2 regions of the Spongiibacter sp. IMCC21906 genome follow, and region 1 is predicted to be linked to the other one. Evidence: predicted binding sites of a transcription regulator. Region 1 holds the regulator's gene; the other holds the start of a gene.
The links. The regulator sigma-54, encoded in region 1, starts transcription at its own class of promoters, with help from an activator protein. The targets are predictions, from matches to a motif close to TGGCACANNNNTTGCNNT.
Positions count from the first base shown of each region.

Region 2: a site for sigma-54 is predicted at 5,264-5,281, ahead of IMCC21906_RS01735 (cytochrome ubiquinol oxidase subunit I). Genes of this name have one in related genera too.

Region 1 is NZ_CP011477.1:1,264,175-1,271,372, forward strand. It holds gene yjgA (ribosome biogenesis factor YjgA) at 45-557, opposite strand; gene mgtE (magnesium transporter) at 570-1,928, opposite strand; gene IMCC21906_RS05775 (HPr family phosphocarrier protein) at 2,216-2,485, opposite strand; gene rapZ (RNase adapter RapZ) at 2,496-3,353, opposite strand; gene IMCC21906_RS05785 (PTS sugar transporter subunit IIA) at 3,355-3,804, opposite strand; gene hpf (ribosome hibernation-promoting factor, HPF/YfiA family) at 3,838-4,125, opposite strand; gene IMCC21906_RS05795 (RNA polymerase factor sigma-54) at 4,204-5,712, opposite strand; gene lptB (LPS export ABC transporter ATP-binding protein) at 5,880-6,605, opposite strand; gene lptA (lipopolysaccharide transport periplasmic protein LptA) at 6,605-7,198, opposite strand, start outside.
Region 2 is NZ_CP011477.1:377,241-384,438, forward strand. It holds gene IMCC21906_RS01700 (dicarboxylate/amino acid:cation symporter) at 1-252, shown strand, start outside; gene IMCC21906_RS01705 (MerR family transcriptional regulator) at 694-1,392, shown strand; gene IMCC21906_RS01710 (hypothetical protein) at 1,416-1,853, opposite strand; gene IMCC21906_RS01715 (DUF1499 domain-containing protein) at 2,052-2,507, opposite strand; gene IMCC21906_RS01720 (glutathione S-transferase N-terminal domain-containing protein) at 2,545-3,321, opposite strand; gene IMCC21906_RS01725 (hypothetical protein) at 3,361-3,759, opposite strand; gene IMCC21906_RS01730 (sigma-54-dependent Fis family transcriptional regulator) at 3,805-5,115, opposite strand; gene IMCC21906_RS01735 (cytochrome ubiquinol oxidase subunit I) at 5,385-6,749, shown strand; gene IMCC21906_RS01740 (cytochrome d ubiquinol oxidase subunit II) at 6,751-7,198, shown strand, end outside.

The DNA.
Region 1 (7,198 bases):
CCGTAAGCGTCGGTACCGGTGCAGTGCTCTCTTAGGTGTTTGGGCTAGTGTTGAGATTGCTCTTCTTGCAGGCTACGAAGATATTTAAAGAGTTTGCGTTTGGCTGCCGGGGGCTTATTGAGGCTGCTTTCTTTGTTGGCTCTAAGAATTAGTTGACGAAGATGTTGGCGGTCAGCTTGGGGATGACGCTCCATGACTTCTTCAACGGCCTGTACGCCCTTATCTACCAAGCGATCCCGCAGCTCTTCTAGTAAGTGAAATTGCCGCGCCAGTTCCTGGTGGCCTCTTTCTCGCTGGGCCAGTGCCTCGCGAATTGGGCTGGCATCAATCAATCGCATTAATTTACCGATGTATTGCATTTGTCGGCGCAGGCCTTCGCGGCTTTTGATGCGTTTAGCGGTGGCAAGGGCTTCTAGCAGGGCTTCATCTTGTATAGGAATTTTTACAAACTCAGCGTCACTCAGATCAATCAGCTCTTTGCCTAATTCTTGCAGCTCAAGCATTTCTTTTTTGATGACGGTTTTACTGGGCTTTTCGGGGGCGAATTCGTCGGTCACGGTCAATCCAAATTAGGCGTAAAAATAGCTGGCTAGGCCGAGAAAAGACAAAAAACCCACTACGTCGGTGACAGTTGTCAGCACCACGCCGCCAGCCAAGGCGGGGTCAATTTTGAGAGACTTCATTGCCAGAGGCAAGAGCGCACCGGCCAATGCCGCCGTAATTAAGTTGATGACAATGGCGGCGGCGATGATGACGCCGATTAAAGGGTCTTTAAACCATAGGGTGGCCGCAATAGCGATGACCACGGCCCATATCAGGCCGTTGATAGCGCCGACCACCAATTCTCGATTAATGAGCCAGCGGCTGTTGTTACGACTGATGTGCCCCAATGCCATACCGCGAATTACGACGGTGAGTGTTTGGGTGCCGGCGACGCCCCCCATGCTGGCAACAATGGGCATGAGTACAGCCAGGGCAACCACTTTTTCAATGGTGCCTTCAAACATATTGATGACGCCTGAGGCGATAAAGGCGGTGATCAGGTTGATGCCCAGCCATACGGCCCGTCGGGGTGCAGTGGTGAGAACGGCGGCAAAGGTGTCTTCGTCTTCGTCCAGACCGGCCATGCTCATCAGTGAGTGGTCGGACTCTTCACGGATAACATCCACCACGTCATCGATGGTAATTCGGCCCAGTAGATAGTGATTGTCATCGACCACTGGTGCCGATACCCAGTCGTGACGTTGGAAAAGGGTGGCGACTTGGGGTGAAGGTAGGGTGGCGTTAATGGGCTCTACCTCGGTGTCCATAATCTCTCGAACGGTGACATTGAGGTCTGAGACGAGTAGTTTGCGCAGCGACAGCACACCAATGTATTGGTCGTTGCGGTTTACGACAATTAAGCTGTCCGTCATTTCGGGCAGCTGTTCGTGGCGACGTAAATAGCGCAGTGCCACATCCAGCGTAATATTGGGCCGCACGGTGATGGTGTCGGTGTTCATTAGACCACCGGCACTGTCCTCGTCGTAGGACAGGACTTGCTCTACCCGGAGCCGGTCTTGGTGGTCCATCGACTCCAGTACTTCCCGGATAATACGATCGGGGAGCTGCTGGAGAATGTCGGCAATGTCATCGGCTTCCAGGCCTTCGGTAATAGCCGCGACTTCTTCGGCATCCATCTGCCGCAAAAATTGACTCTGCACCTCGTCGTTGAGGTACTGGAGAATATCCCCTTCGTTTTCGGCATCCACCAGCTGCCACAGCAGTGCGCGGACGGTCTGCGGGGTAGATTCGATAAGGTGGGCGGCGTCGGCGGGGGGCAGGCCATTGATCATGCGCCGAATTTGCAAAAAGCCGCCGGTTCCAATTGCGTCATTTAGCGCTTGGAGTTGCTCTTCTGAGTGGTGTTTTTCAGCACTGGCAGCCATGAATCTCTCTGTGCAGACGAGGGGCGAGAGGGCCTCGCCAATACAGCGAGGGTCGCAGTTGGCAATTATCCTTTAAAGCGCCTTGGACAACAATCAATGCTGAGTGCGAAAGGAGAGATTTAGGGCGTCGCTAGCTAATTACAAGGAATCTCGGGTGTACGCGGACAAGTTGTTGTGCGAACAACTGTATGCATGCTGCAAGAAGGATGGAATACGGGAGCCGCTAGCCGGGCTTAAGGCTGGCTAAATCTGAGCTGTCAGCGAATTCATTGGCGGTGTCTGAGATTTTATTCGCCTTCATCAAAGCGGTTATTAATGATGTCGGTGATGGCATTGAGGGCTTTTTGCTCATCGGCACCATCACAGCGAATCGTAATGTCACTGCCTTTGGTGGCTGCTAGCATCATTACCGCCATAATACTTTTGCCGTCAACACTGCGGCCGTCTACTTCGGCTTCTACCTTGGCGCTAAACGCGGAAGCCGTGCTGACGAATTTTGCGGCTGCCCGGGCGTGCAGACCAAGTTTGTTAATTATTGTGAGCTTGGTTTCAACCATCGGGTGTCGTCTATAGTTGCAGTTCGCGATGGCGAACTTGAAGGCCGGGGTACTGGCTTTGGAGGGACGAAGCCAGCGTTTCCGCCATGTATACTGAGCGATGTTGGCCGCCTGTGCAACCAATCGCTACGGTGAAGTAGCTGCGATTACTGGCTTCAATTTTAGGAAGCCAGTGTTGCAGATAGCTTAAAATATCGTCATGCATTTTTTGTACGTCTACTTCGTCTTGAAGAAATGCCACGACTTCTGGGTCACGACCCGTTAGCTTGCGCAGGCTCTCGTTCCAGTGGGGGTTGGGGAGCATGCGTAAATCAAATACCAAGTCGGCATCAATGGGCAAGCCGCGCTTAAAACCAAAGGACTTAAGCTGTATGGCGAGTTGCGCGGCATCGGCGCCAAGAATGCGGTCTCGAATGGCGGCTCTGAGGTCGTGAACGGTCATGTCGCTGCTGTCGATGGTCAGCGATGCCTCAACCACAATCGGCTCTAGCAAGATGGCTTCTAATTTTATGGCTTCTGCCAGGGGCAAGGCCTTGCTGGTCAAAGGGTGTCTGCGACGGGTTTCACTAAACCGTTTTATGAGTTTATCTTCAGCGGCATCGAGAAAAACAATGCTGAGTTTGGCGTATTGCCTGACCTGCTCACAAAGGCTTTTAAAACGTTGGAGTTCGGCCTGTGAGTTGCGGGCATCTATACACACGGCCACCTGTTTGTGAGCTTTAAGTGGATTTTGCGACAGCTCTTGCACCAGTGCTGGCAACAGTGACACCGGGAGGTTGTCGATGGCGTAAAAGCCTTCGTCTTCCAGCTGGTGTAGGGCGGTACTTTTGCCCGAACCTGAGCGCCCACTGATGATGATCAGCTGCATATTAGCCCCGGATGGCCTGTTCAAACAGGGTTTGGTCGCTGTCGGCTTGGCGAAGTCGGCTTCTGAAGCTTTCTTCGTTAAAGGCGGCTGCGAGAGACCCCAGCACTTTCACGTGCTCGTCGTGGGCCTCGGCGGGGACGATCAGGGCAAACACTAAATCTACCGGCTGGTCGTCAATAGATTCAAACTCAATAGCTTTGTCGAGTTTTAACAGTATGCCGGTAATGCGTTGGCAGCGGCTGCTGCGGCAGTGGGGGATGGCAACGCCATGACCTATGCCGGTGCTGCCCAAGCGCTCACGGGCGAGCAAGTCATTAAATAACTCACCTTGATCATAATTCGAGTCGTCTTCGCTAATAAATTGAGCCACTTGCTCAAGAAGGCGTTTTTTGCTGTTAACGGACGTACCACAATGGGTACGTCCTTGGCTGAGTATAGAATCGAAGTTCATGATATTCGCTAAATAAGAGGAGGGTTGCCAGTCCTAACGGACCAGGTTCTTTTCCTTGTGTTTTATGAGTTGCCGGTCCAGTTTGTCGGTGAGGCTATCGATCGCGGCATACATGTCTTGTGATTCACTGGTGGCAAAAAGATCCGCGCCGGCAACGTGTACCGTGGCTTCGGCTTTTTGAATCAGTTTTTCTACAGAGAGTGTGACGTCGCTATTGGTTATGTTGTCAAAATGCCTCTGAAGTTTTGAGAGCTTGTTATTGACATAGTCGCGGAGAGCTGGAGTGACGTCTACGTGATGACCACTAACAGTTATTTGCATATTGTTGCTCCTTCATCGCTGTAAGTAACCAGCGCCTCCCGGCGCGTAAGTGACGGTCGTGATGTAAGATCACGGCCACTAAACTAGTCGTTTCCGCTCGTTGGAGGGGGGGATGACTAGCGATTCTCGGTATTTTGCAATGGTTCGGCGTGCCACCTGTATGCCTTGTTCTCCTAACAGCTCGGTGATTTTGCTATCGCTGAGTGGTTTGCGGGGGTTTTCCGCGGCGATTAGCTTTTTAATCAATGCTCGGATCGCTGTCGAGGAGCATTCTCCGCCGGTATCAGTGGAGACATGGCTGGAGAAGAAAAATTTCAGTTCGTAAATGCCTCTAGGCGTATGCATGTATTTTTGGGTAGTGACGCGAGAGATCGTTGACTCATGCATACCCACTGCCTCGGCAATATCATGAAGTACCAATGGCTTCATGGCCTCTTCACCATACTCTAGAAAGCCACGCTGATATTCAACAATCTTGCTGGCCACTTTCATCAATGTTTCATTGCGACTCTGCAGGCTTTTGATAAACCAGCGTGCTTCCTGCAAATTATCACGAATATAGTTGTTATCGCTGCTGTTACTGCTCTGCCGGGCCATAGAGGCGTACTGGGCGTTGATTTGAATCTTGGGGGCAATATCAGGGTTGAGCTCAACTAGCCAGCGGCCTTCTTTTTTACTGACAAAAACGTCAGGCACGACGTATTCGGTTTCGCTGGCACCCACGGCGTCGCCGGGGGTGGGGTTGAGGCTTTGGATAAGCTTGAGAATGTCTTTTAGCTGCTCTTCTTTAATGCGGCAGCGGCGCATGATTTGATTGTAGTCTCGATTGCCAAGTTGGGCCATGTATTGGCCGACTATCAGCATGGCTTCTTCGCGCCACGGGGTGTCGTGGTGGAGCTGCCTTAACTGAATGAGCAGGCATTCTTGTAGGTCTTGGCCGCCAACGCCAGGTGGATCAAAATTTTGAATGAGATGAAGCACGGCTCGTACTTCTTCAATTTCGGCTTCTTCGTTGTTAAAGCTTTCAACTAAGTCTTCTATAGATAGGGTCAAGCGACCCTTTTCATCAATGGCATCAATCAGGGCGTCGGCAATAAGGCGGTCGACTTCGGACAAGCGACTGACATTGAGCTGCCACCGCAGGTGGTCTTGCAGAGAGTCTGAGCTGCCGTGGCGGTAGTCGTTGTTGTAATCGCTGTCGTCTATGGCGCTGGGAGTACTGCTACCACTGCCGCTGCTTTGATAAACGTCATCCCACTGGCTGTCGACTGGGAGGTCTTCGGGAATGTCACTGCGCTCGGCCCAGCTGTCGTCGGCATCGTTATCTGCTGTGGCTGTAGGTTCTTTTGCTTCTGTGTTGGTTTTTTCGGCCGAATCAGTTTCTGGCTTAGAGGGTGTGTTTTGTTGCTGAGATTCGGTGTCTACTCCTTCGTCCTCACTGATTTCCAGTAAGGGGTTCGAGTCCAGTGCAGATTGGATTTCTTGCTGCAAATCGAGGGTAGAAAGCTGAAGTAAACGGATCGCTTGTTGCAGCTGTGGTGTCATGGTCAGCTGCTGGCCAACCTTGAGCTGGAGCGATTGTTTCATAGGCAGTGGCTTCTACAACATGAAAAGGTAACGCGAGTATTTTCTACTCTACCAACGGGTGGTATACCCTCGCAATTCAGGAAATGATTCTGTATTTGCGTACCTTGAGTGTAGTCGCCTCTATTCGAGCCTGCAATACCTGTGCCGAATCAAAATTTTAATGGCGCTTAAAGTGTAAATTTGTCACCTAGGTAAATTTCCCGCACGATCTCGCTGTTTAGCACCGTGTTAGCATCGCCTTCGGCGACGATACGGCCTTCACCAACAATATAGGCTTTTTCACAAATTTGTAGGGTTTCCCGAACATTGTGGTCGGTAATCAATACGCCGATACCTCGTGCCTGCAGATGGCGGATGATTTGTTGAATATCATTCACCGAAATAGGGTCTACCCCGGCAAAGGGCTCATCAAGCAGAATAAAGCTGGGGTCGGTGGCCAGGGCTCTGGCAATTTCCACTCGGCGGCGTTCGCCCCCAGACAGGGTCATCCCTTTTGAGTCGCGGATATGGGTAATGTGAAACTCTTGTAGCAAGGCTTCTAATTTTTCTTTTCGCTGTTTGCGGTTTAGGTCTTTGCGGGTTTCAAGAATGGCCAAAATGTTATCGGCCACGCTAAGCTTGCGAAATATTGAGGCTTCTTGCGGTAGGTAGCCCAGGCCGTGTTTTGCTCGACCATGTACTGACATTGCTGTGAGATTTTTATCATCGAGAGTAATGTGGCCCTGGTCGGCGTTAACGATGCCGACAATCATATAAAAGCAGGTGGTTTTTCCCGCGCCATTGGGGCCTAGCAGCCCAACGATTTCACCGCTGCGAATACTCAATGAGACATCGCGAATAATTTGGCGACCCTTGTAGGCTTTGGCGAGGTTGCTTGCTTTTAATACCGGCATTAGGGGGTCGCTTTGTTACTGTTAGAGGGCGGGGTGCTTGGCTTGTTTGTTTTGGCCGAAGTCTCGTTTTTCTTGGTTGTGCCGGTTTTGCTTGCGGCGTTAGCGTTGTCGTCGGGGTTTTGTGGTTGCAGTGTCATCTTGACCCGGCCATTTTCTGCCGCGCTGCCGCCATCGGCAACGACGGTTTGTTTTTTGCCGCTATAGACGACGCGATCCCCGCTGATTTTTGAGCCTTGATGGGTGATGCTGGCGTTTTTTTGCAACAAAATTTCTTCATCATTAAGCTTGTATTCGACGGTGTTGGCGCTGGCAATGACAACCCCTTCGCCCTCTCGGGGTTGTTGTTCAAATTTAGCGGGGCGGCCGTGGGCGATGACTTTTTCTACTTTGCGATTAGATTCCACTATTACTAGTTTGTCAGCCTCGATTTTGAGTGAGCCCTGAGACATTTTTACGTTGCCGCTGTAAATGCCTTGATTGTTCTCGTAGGTGGCCCGGTCTGAACTGAGGTTAATGGCCTGGTTGCGGTCATCTGGGAGGCAGTAAGCTGTGCCAGCAATACTGAGGAGGATCGCGGTGATGAGCCCTCTTTG
Region 2 (7,198 bases), 890 kb from region 1:
CAGTTTATGGTGGTGATGATTGCCCTGCTCACATCCATTGGTGTCGCCGGTATCCCCGCTGCCAGTCTGGTTGCCATCTCAGTCATTCTAGGTGCGATTGGTCTGCCACTGGAGGGCATCGGCTTATTGCTCGTCACCGACCGAATTCTGGATATGATCCGCACCGCCGTCAACGTCTTCAGTGACTCCTGTGCCGCCGTGGTGATCGCCCGTAGCGAAGGCGAAGAAACCCATATTGCCGTAACGAAATAGACACACCTATTCACTACGCCGGGGAGGCTTTATCAGCTTCCCCGGCCCGTAATTTTGCGCAGTTTTGTTCTCAATCCGTACTCGAGCTCCTTTCGGCCACAACCTCTGCCGACCTCTCTTATAGTATTTAACGCTTATCAATAACGCTGCCTTAGCATATTTGCTATAGTAGTACGCCAAATTTCTGTGGTCGTAGATGCTACACTGCAGGGCTGCCCTCACCTAGCAGGCTGTTGATTTTCGTTTTCGAGGTGGCCAATGCAAGGCAAAAACAGGCGAAAAAGCGGAGTTTACACGTAGTAAATGAGCATTTTGAGCCTGTTTTTAACGCCGCAGTGGCAACGCAGATAGAAAATCAACAGCCTGCTAGGCATACACTATTATTTACTAATCTCGCTGTTCCAATGACAGCCTCGATATCGGCAAGACGGAATACCTTTGATGAAAATGCGCGAACTGGAAACACGCACCGGCGTCAGCCGACAAATGATTCAGTTTTATTTTAAAAATGGCATGCTGCCCGATCCCGAGCGGCCAAAGCGCAATGTCGCTATTTATAATGAAAATCACGTTAACGCGATTTTATCCATCCGCCAGCTGCAATCCGAAGGCCGTCTTAGCATAGAAGAAATTAAGCAATTTCTAGCGGGGAACACCAACAACAAAACCACACGAGCGGCGGTGTTTACGCACCTTGATGAGCTGTTCGCTGCCCACGCCGGCGTTGACCTGCAATTGGTGCCGCTTAGCTCAATTACATCCCGCAACCCGCTGGCAGAACAAGACGCCCCCATTCTCCAACAAGTCGGGGCAATCGAGCTTATCGAACGCAATGGCGAACTCCACCTCAGCCATGTCGACGCCCAAATTATCGGTTGCTGGGGCGATATGCGTGCCGCTGGTTACACAGAGGAAGACGGTTTCGGTCCCGATATCGTATCCGCCCACGTTGAGTCCGCCGAAAAGCTCGCCAACGCCGAAGTCGATATTTTCTTAAGCCATGTACCAGCCGATTATCCCACCGAGAAAAAAGCCACCATGGCTCAAGCCGGTGCCAAAGTGATGCTCGACCTGTTTACGCTATTGAGGATGAAGGCGACCATCGCCGCCTTCGGACGAATAGACAGCCCCCAGTCATAACAACATCTTTGGCGGTGTCAGGCTCAGCCTTCCACTAACACCACGCCCTGGGTGGACACCGCAACAGCTCGTCCGCCATGTTGTTCTGCATGGCGTTGTGCCTGGTCAAAACTCGAAAACCAAAGATTGGGATAGCCTGCGTCTCTCAAATGTTTATCTGTATCGATAACACTATGGCCTTTGCCCGCCACCAAGAGACGGCGATAGTCTTGCCAGTTCGCTTCACCAGCCTCCATCGCCAGCATATGTAACAAGTGTTTACGCTGAATCATTGCCCGTTGTTTAAATAACGCAGGCAAAGACACATCTCGAATTACCTGACTAGCAAGCAAACGACGCAATATCGGCAGCGCAGTAACTTTAGCATCCGAGCACGCCCCTCGATGAAGTCGTTTTGCTTGCCAAAGAAGAGCGCTAATCACTGCCTCAGCAGCGTCAGAAGAAGTATGTGCAGAAGTCATAGCATATCGCCTCAATATGTTGGCCTGCTCGCTTTTGGCCAGAGAGATACGCGGTGATATAGAAATGGATGGTGTTAACACTTTTGCGAGGCGGGCGCCCATCACACCCTCGCTAAACTCTACAATGCCTGAAAATAAGATTCAATCCTTGCTTAGCCAGTGGGAAAATCCCCTCAACGGAGAGTCGAGGCTATTATGCTATTGCACTGCTTGGGAGAACTCCCGGCGCAGGGTTTCCAGTCGTTCACGATTCACAGCAAAATCATAATAGCCAATCCGAGACAATGACCGCTGCTGTATCTCACCATTGGGCTCGATCAAAAACTCAACATCGTCGTGATAACGCATAATGGCACTCACCACCACCGCATGAATATAGCGTGGTGTTTCTTCAACAATTTGCGTTCGCGGCTGGGCCAGAAGCAGGGCTTTCAGGCGGGCTTTCGCCGCTGCAACATCACCACCATATTTCAGCGCTGGAATGTGATACTCCTCATCCCTTGCTTTAGAAGAAACGCAACTCGGCCGGGGCGGGCAAGAAGGAAAAATGCCTGTCTTTGACCAGAGATCGTCTCGCTTACCCACCGTCGAGCAGGCGCTTAACATTAGCAACAACGCCAACACTGGCAATATTAAAATGCGTCTTACCATCATCGTTATTTCCTGACTGTCTGGTGACGAATTCCCATACTCACAAAGCATAGGTCTCTTTCAAATAACGAATAATATCCTGAGACTCAAACATGCCAATACCCGTGTTGGAATCAATCAGATAAGGCACTTGCGAGCGGCCCGTTAAGTCTCGTAAACGGATGCGATTAACGCTGGTAATCGGCGCATCTGAAAACCACTGATTTCGCACACTCGGCGGCCCCATTTCCTGCCAGCGCGATTTGGCAAAGTTGCGTAAAATATAAGGAATTTCCAACTCACATAGCAGTTCACGAACAGGGCGAGAGTAGGGGCTGGATTCAAAGCTAAACAGCTCCAGTGGTTGTGCCGGCAACTGGGAAGGCTTGGCCTTATACCCGCCCTTACCAATACTGCTTCGCAATAACGTCGCCGCCACAGAACCCGATAATTGCAAACCGCGTTTTACCCCCCGTGGGGCCCGGCGACGCCCCCTCGCGGAGTAGTGCTGATAGAGATGATCAATAATCTCAGCGGATTCCAGAATTTCATCGCCAGTATTCGGATCAATCAAAAACGGAAACTGGCTGATGCCACTCAATGCGGTCGCTTCTGGCCGATAGCGGCTTCCGCCCCGTGGGCAGGGATAAATCATGGCGTCCAAATCCAGTTCGCTCAGCACTTCACGCACTAATCGACAATAGGGGCTGCCCTCATATTCATACAGGACCAGCAGTTGTTCTGGGCGCGGGGCAGCACCTGCATGAAATGCCGCCGTTCCCCGCCAAGCGGCAACACTGCTCGCCAATAAGGAATTACTTAAGTCAATTAAGGCCATAAAAACCCCGACGCTCTGTGTGTTGTATAAGATACGCGCTCAATGTGCCTGTTTGGCACTCAACCGCCGCTGCCAATTGCCAGAATGCGCTTGTTGGCAGGCTTCTTCACTATCAAAATGAATCGTTCTTTTAGCATGACGCATCACAATACCCACCGATGCTAAGTGCTGCTTTATGACGCTACGTAAATAGTCGTCTTGTTGACCCCGAATGGCGGCCGATAATGCTGCCTCGGTGTCAAACACAGCTGTTACAACAAGAGACTGGGGGAAACGGCTATAGTTTAGCTGATGTGTTAACCAGCTAAAGCCTGGCACCTCTTCTAAGGCAATATTGCAGGCATCGCTTAGTGCTTCACGGATAGCCTTGTCATATTTTTTGTCCGTTTTTTTCATACACTCAACAATCTGTTTTAAAAAGTAAAACAGAAAGCGCATTTTTACGGCGCTTTCCTGCAAACTTGGCAGTCCCTGAACGGGATGCTATTCCCCCTCAAGCTTGCGATATAGTGACCGGGCGCTAATCCCCGCGATATCCGCTGCCATCTGTTTATCGCCATGACAATGTTGCAAAAGACGATGTAAATAGCGGCGTTGTTGGGTTTTTAAATCTGTCCACGTAGAAAGCTCATCACCTTCATTTTTAGCAATATCACCAAGGGAGGCATGGTTTTTCAAACTGCGTTCCAGTACGGACAAATCCAAGATATTAGATCGCGCAAAGATCATTCCCCGCTCCAGAACATTTCGCAGCTCGCGAATATTGCCCGGAAAGTGCTCTGACTCCAGGCGCATGACCGCTTCTTTCGTCAGCCGGTAGCTTGCTTTGCCTGCTAGTTTGTCGAGCAGCGATTGACTGAGCAGCGCCATATCACCCGACCGATCGCGCAAGGGCGGCAACACGATAGGAAACGCATTAATACGGTAGTACAGATCTTCGCGAAACTCTCCCCGGGCAATCATTGCCGGTAAGTCTTTATTGGTCGCGCTGACCAGCCGAAAGTCTGCCCGTTTTAGCTGGGTGCTTCCCACCGCGCGATAGGTGCCGGTCTCCAAAAGGCGGAGCAGTTTTACCTGCATACCCATGGGAACGTCGCCAATTTCATCCAAAAATAAGGTGCCACCCCCGGCCGCCTCCAGCAGTCCGGGTTTGTTTTGGCTGGCCCCAGTGAAGGCCCCTTTTACATGGCCAAATAATTCACTTTCAAACAAGGTTTCGGTCAGCCCTGCACACTCCACGGTAATCATGCTTTGATTGGCGTTTGGGCTGGCATCGTGAATAGCCTTGGCGGCCAATTCTTTACCCGTGCCAGATTCACCTAACAGTAGCACCGAGGTTTTTCGTGGTGCCACTAACTGAATCAACTCCAGCATGTCATTGAACGCTGGGCTGCGACCCACCATTTGCTCGCCATTAGTTTCTGCGCTGGCAATCGTGACCGGCTTAAGGATTTCTATAAAATAACTGGGTTGGCCACTGCGGTTTTTTAACGGCAGCATTTCTACATCAATGTGCTCCCGCCCCCTTGGGGTATTGTGAATATGCAGCACCCGCTCTTTGGCTTTTGACTCCCGGCAGGCTTGGAGCGGGCAGCTTTCACCCGCCTGATCACAGGGACGATCATAACCATGAGAAACCTGATAACAGTTTTGGCCTTCGCTCAACTCACCAAAACTGTCTAAGTACTTTTGGTTCCAAGCCAGAATCTCATATTCGTCCGATAGCAAGATGGCGGGATAGGCCACACTCTCCAATAATGAACTTACATCTAAGTCTGGGACAATTTGTCGCATCGCGTTTTGCCATATTTGTCATTTACTCTGTCGATTATGGCAACACCTCAAGGGGAATTGATAGCCCCACAATTGACACAAGTTCTAGACATTGAAATAACTATTTATATTTCAATGTCTTATAGTTTTTTACCTTAAAAAATACCGCTGGCATAAAGTTTGCACTTAACACCCAGCTCATGCGTGACGAACCTGGCAAGACCGGTTCAGCCAATCCGTCACAGGCCGCACAATGCATTGTGCTAATCGTGCTTTATAGGACGAACGCTATGGACCTCGACCCCTTTGTACTGGCACGGATTCAGTTTGCCGCCAATATCAGCTTTCATATTTTGTTTCCGGCCATTTCCATTGGCCTTGCCTGGCTGTTGCTGTTCTTTCGTTTGCGCTACAGCCAAACCGGTGACAAAGCCTGGGAGTTCGCCTATTTCTTCTGGGTAAAAATCTTTGCCCTCACCTTCGCGATGGGTGTGGTATCTGGCATCACCATGAGCTTTCAGTTTGGCACCAATTGGCCGGGGTTTATGGAAAAAGCCGGTAATGTCGCTGGACCACTGCTGGGCTACGAGGTACTGACCGCCTTTTTTCTAGAAGCTTCCTTTCTCGGCATTATGCTGTTTGGCAAAAACCGAGTATCCAACCGCCTACACTTAACCAGCACCTTTTTGGTGGCTTTTGGCACCACCTTATCTGCCTTCTGGATTCTGAGTTTAAATTCCTGGATGCACACGCCTACAGGTTACCGCTTGGAGAACGGCGTGGTAATGGTAGAAAGCTGGATAGACGTGATCTTTAATCCTTCGTTTCCCTATCGATTTTTTCACATGCTGACCGCTTCTTTACTCACCAGTGCGTTTTTAATTGCCGGGGTGAGTGCATGGCGAACGCTGAAAAATGTCGACGGCCCTGCTACCTGGAAAGTCTTAAAAACCGGGGTGATTTTGGCCGCAATATTGGCGCCGCTGCAGATCTTTATTGGTGATCTTCACGGCCTCAATACGCTAAAGCACCAACCCGCAAAAGTAGCGGCAATGGAGGCGATCTGGGATACCCAAGAAAGCGCCCCTTTTACGGTATTTGCGCTCCCCGATGAACAAAGCCGCAGCAACAAATATGCCCTTGAAGTGCCCTACGCGGCCAGCCTGATCCTAACCCACAACGTTAACGGTGAGGTCAAAGGTTTGAACGACTTTAAAGATCAGCATCCCCCTGTCGCCATGGTGTTCTGGTCCTTTAGAGTAATGCTTGCTATGGGTGGGCTCATGCTGCTTGTTTCCTGGTGGGGCATAATTGAAATCCGAAGTAAGCGCTCACCAAGGCGTGTGTTTCTTACCACACTATCAGCCATGACCTTCTCTGGCTGGATCGCGGTTCTGGCAGGCTGGTATGTCACTGAAATCGGTCGCCAACCCTGGATCGTCAACGGTGTACTGGCAGTAAAGGACGTAGTTGCTGATCACAGTGGCGCTACCGTTGCGGGCTCTTTAACCGGCTATATTCTGCTGTACCTGTTCTTGCTGGCATCCTATATCGGCGCCTTGCGTCATCTGTCTAAAAAGCCTGCAGCCTCTTTAATTATGGGGCCGGCCAATCGTAAACAAGACCCTGCCAACCACGTCTCTGGAGAGGCCTGACATGGAATATTATCTACCTATTATCTACGTTGGCATTATGGGACTTGCCCTGCTGATTTACGTCATTCTGGATGGCTTTGACCTGGGCGTGGGCATGTTGCTGCCATGGGCGAATGCCTCAGAAAAAGACACCATGATTGCCTCTATTGGCCCTTTTTGGGACGCCAACGAAACCTGGATTGTGTTGGGTGTCGGCGTTTTGCTCATTGCCTTTCCCATGGCCCACGGCATTATTCTCAGCAAGTTATATATCCCGGTCACGATTATGCTGATGGGGCTGATACTGCGAGGCGTGGCGTTTGATTTAAGAGTGAAAGCGGGGGATCAACATAAAGCCCTCTGGAACAAAGCCTTTTTTATAGGCTCGCTCACCGCATCGGTAGCCCAAGGTTGGATGCTGGGCGCATTTGTCAGCGGCCTGCAAGGTGATGCACTCAGTTTGTTGTTCT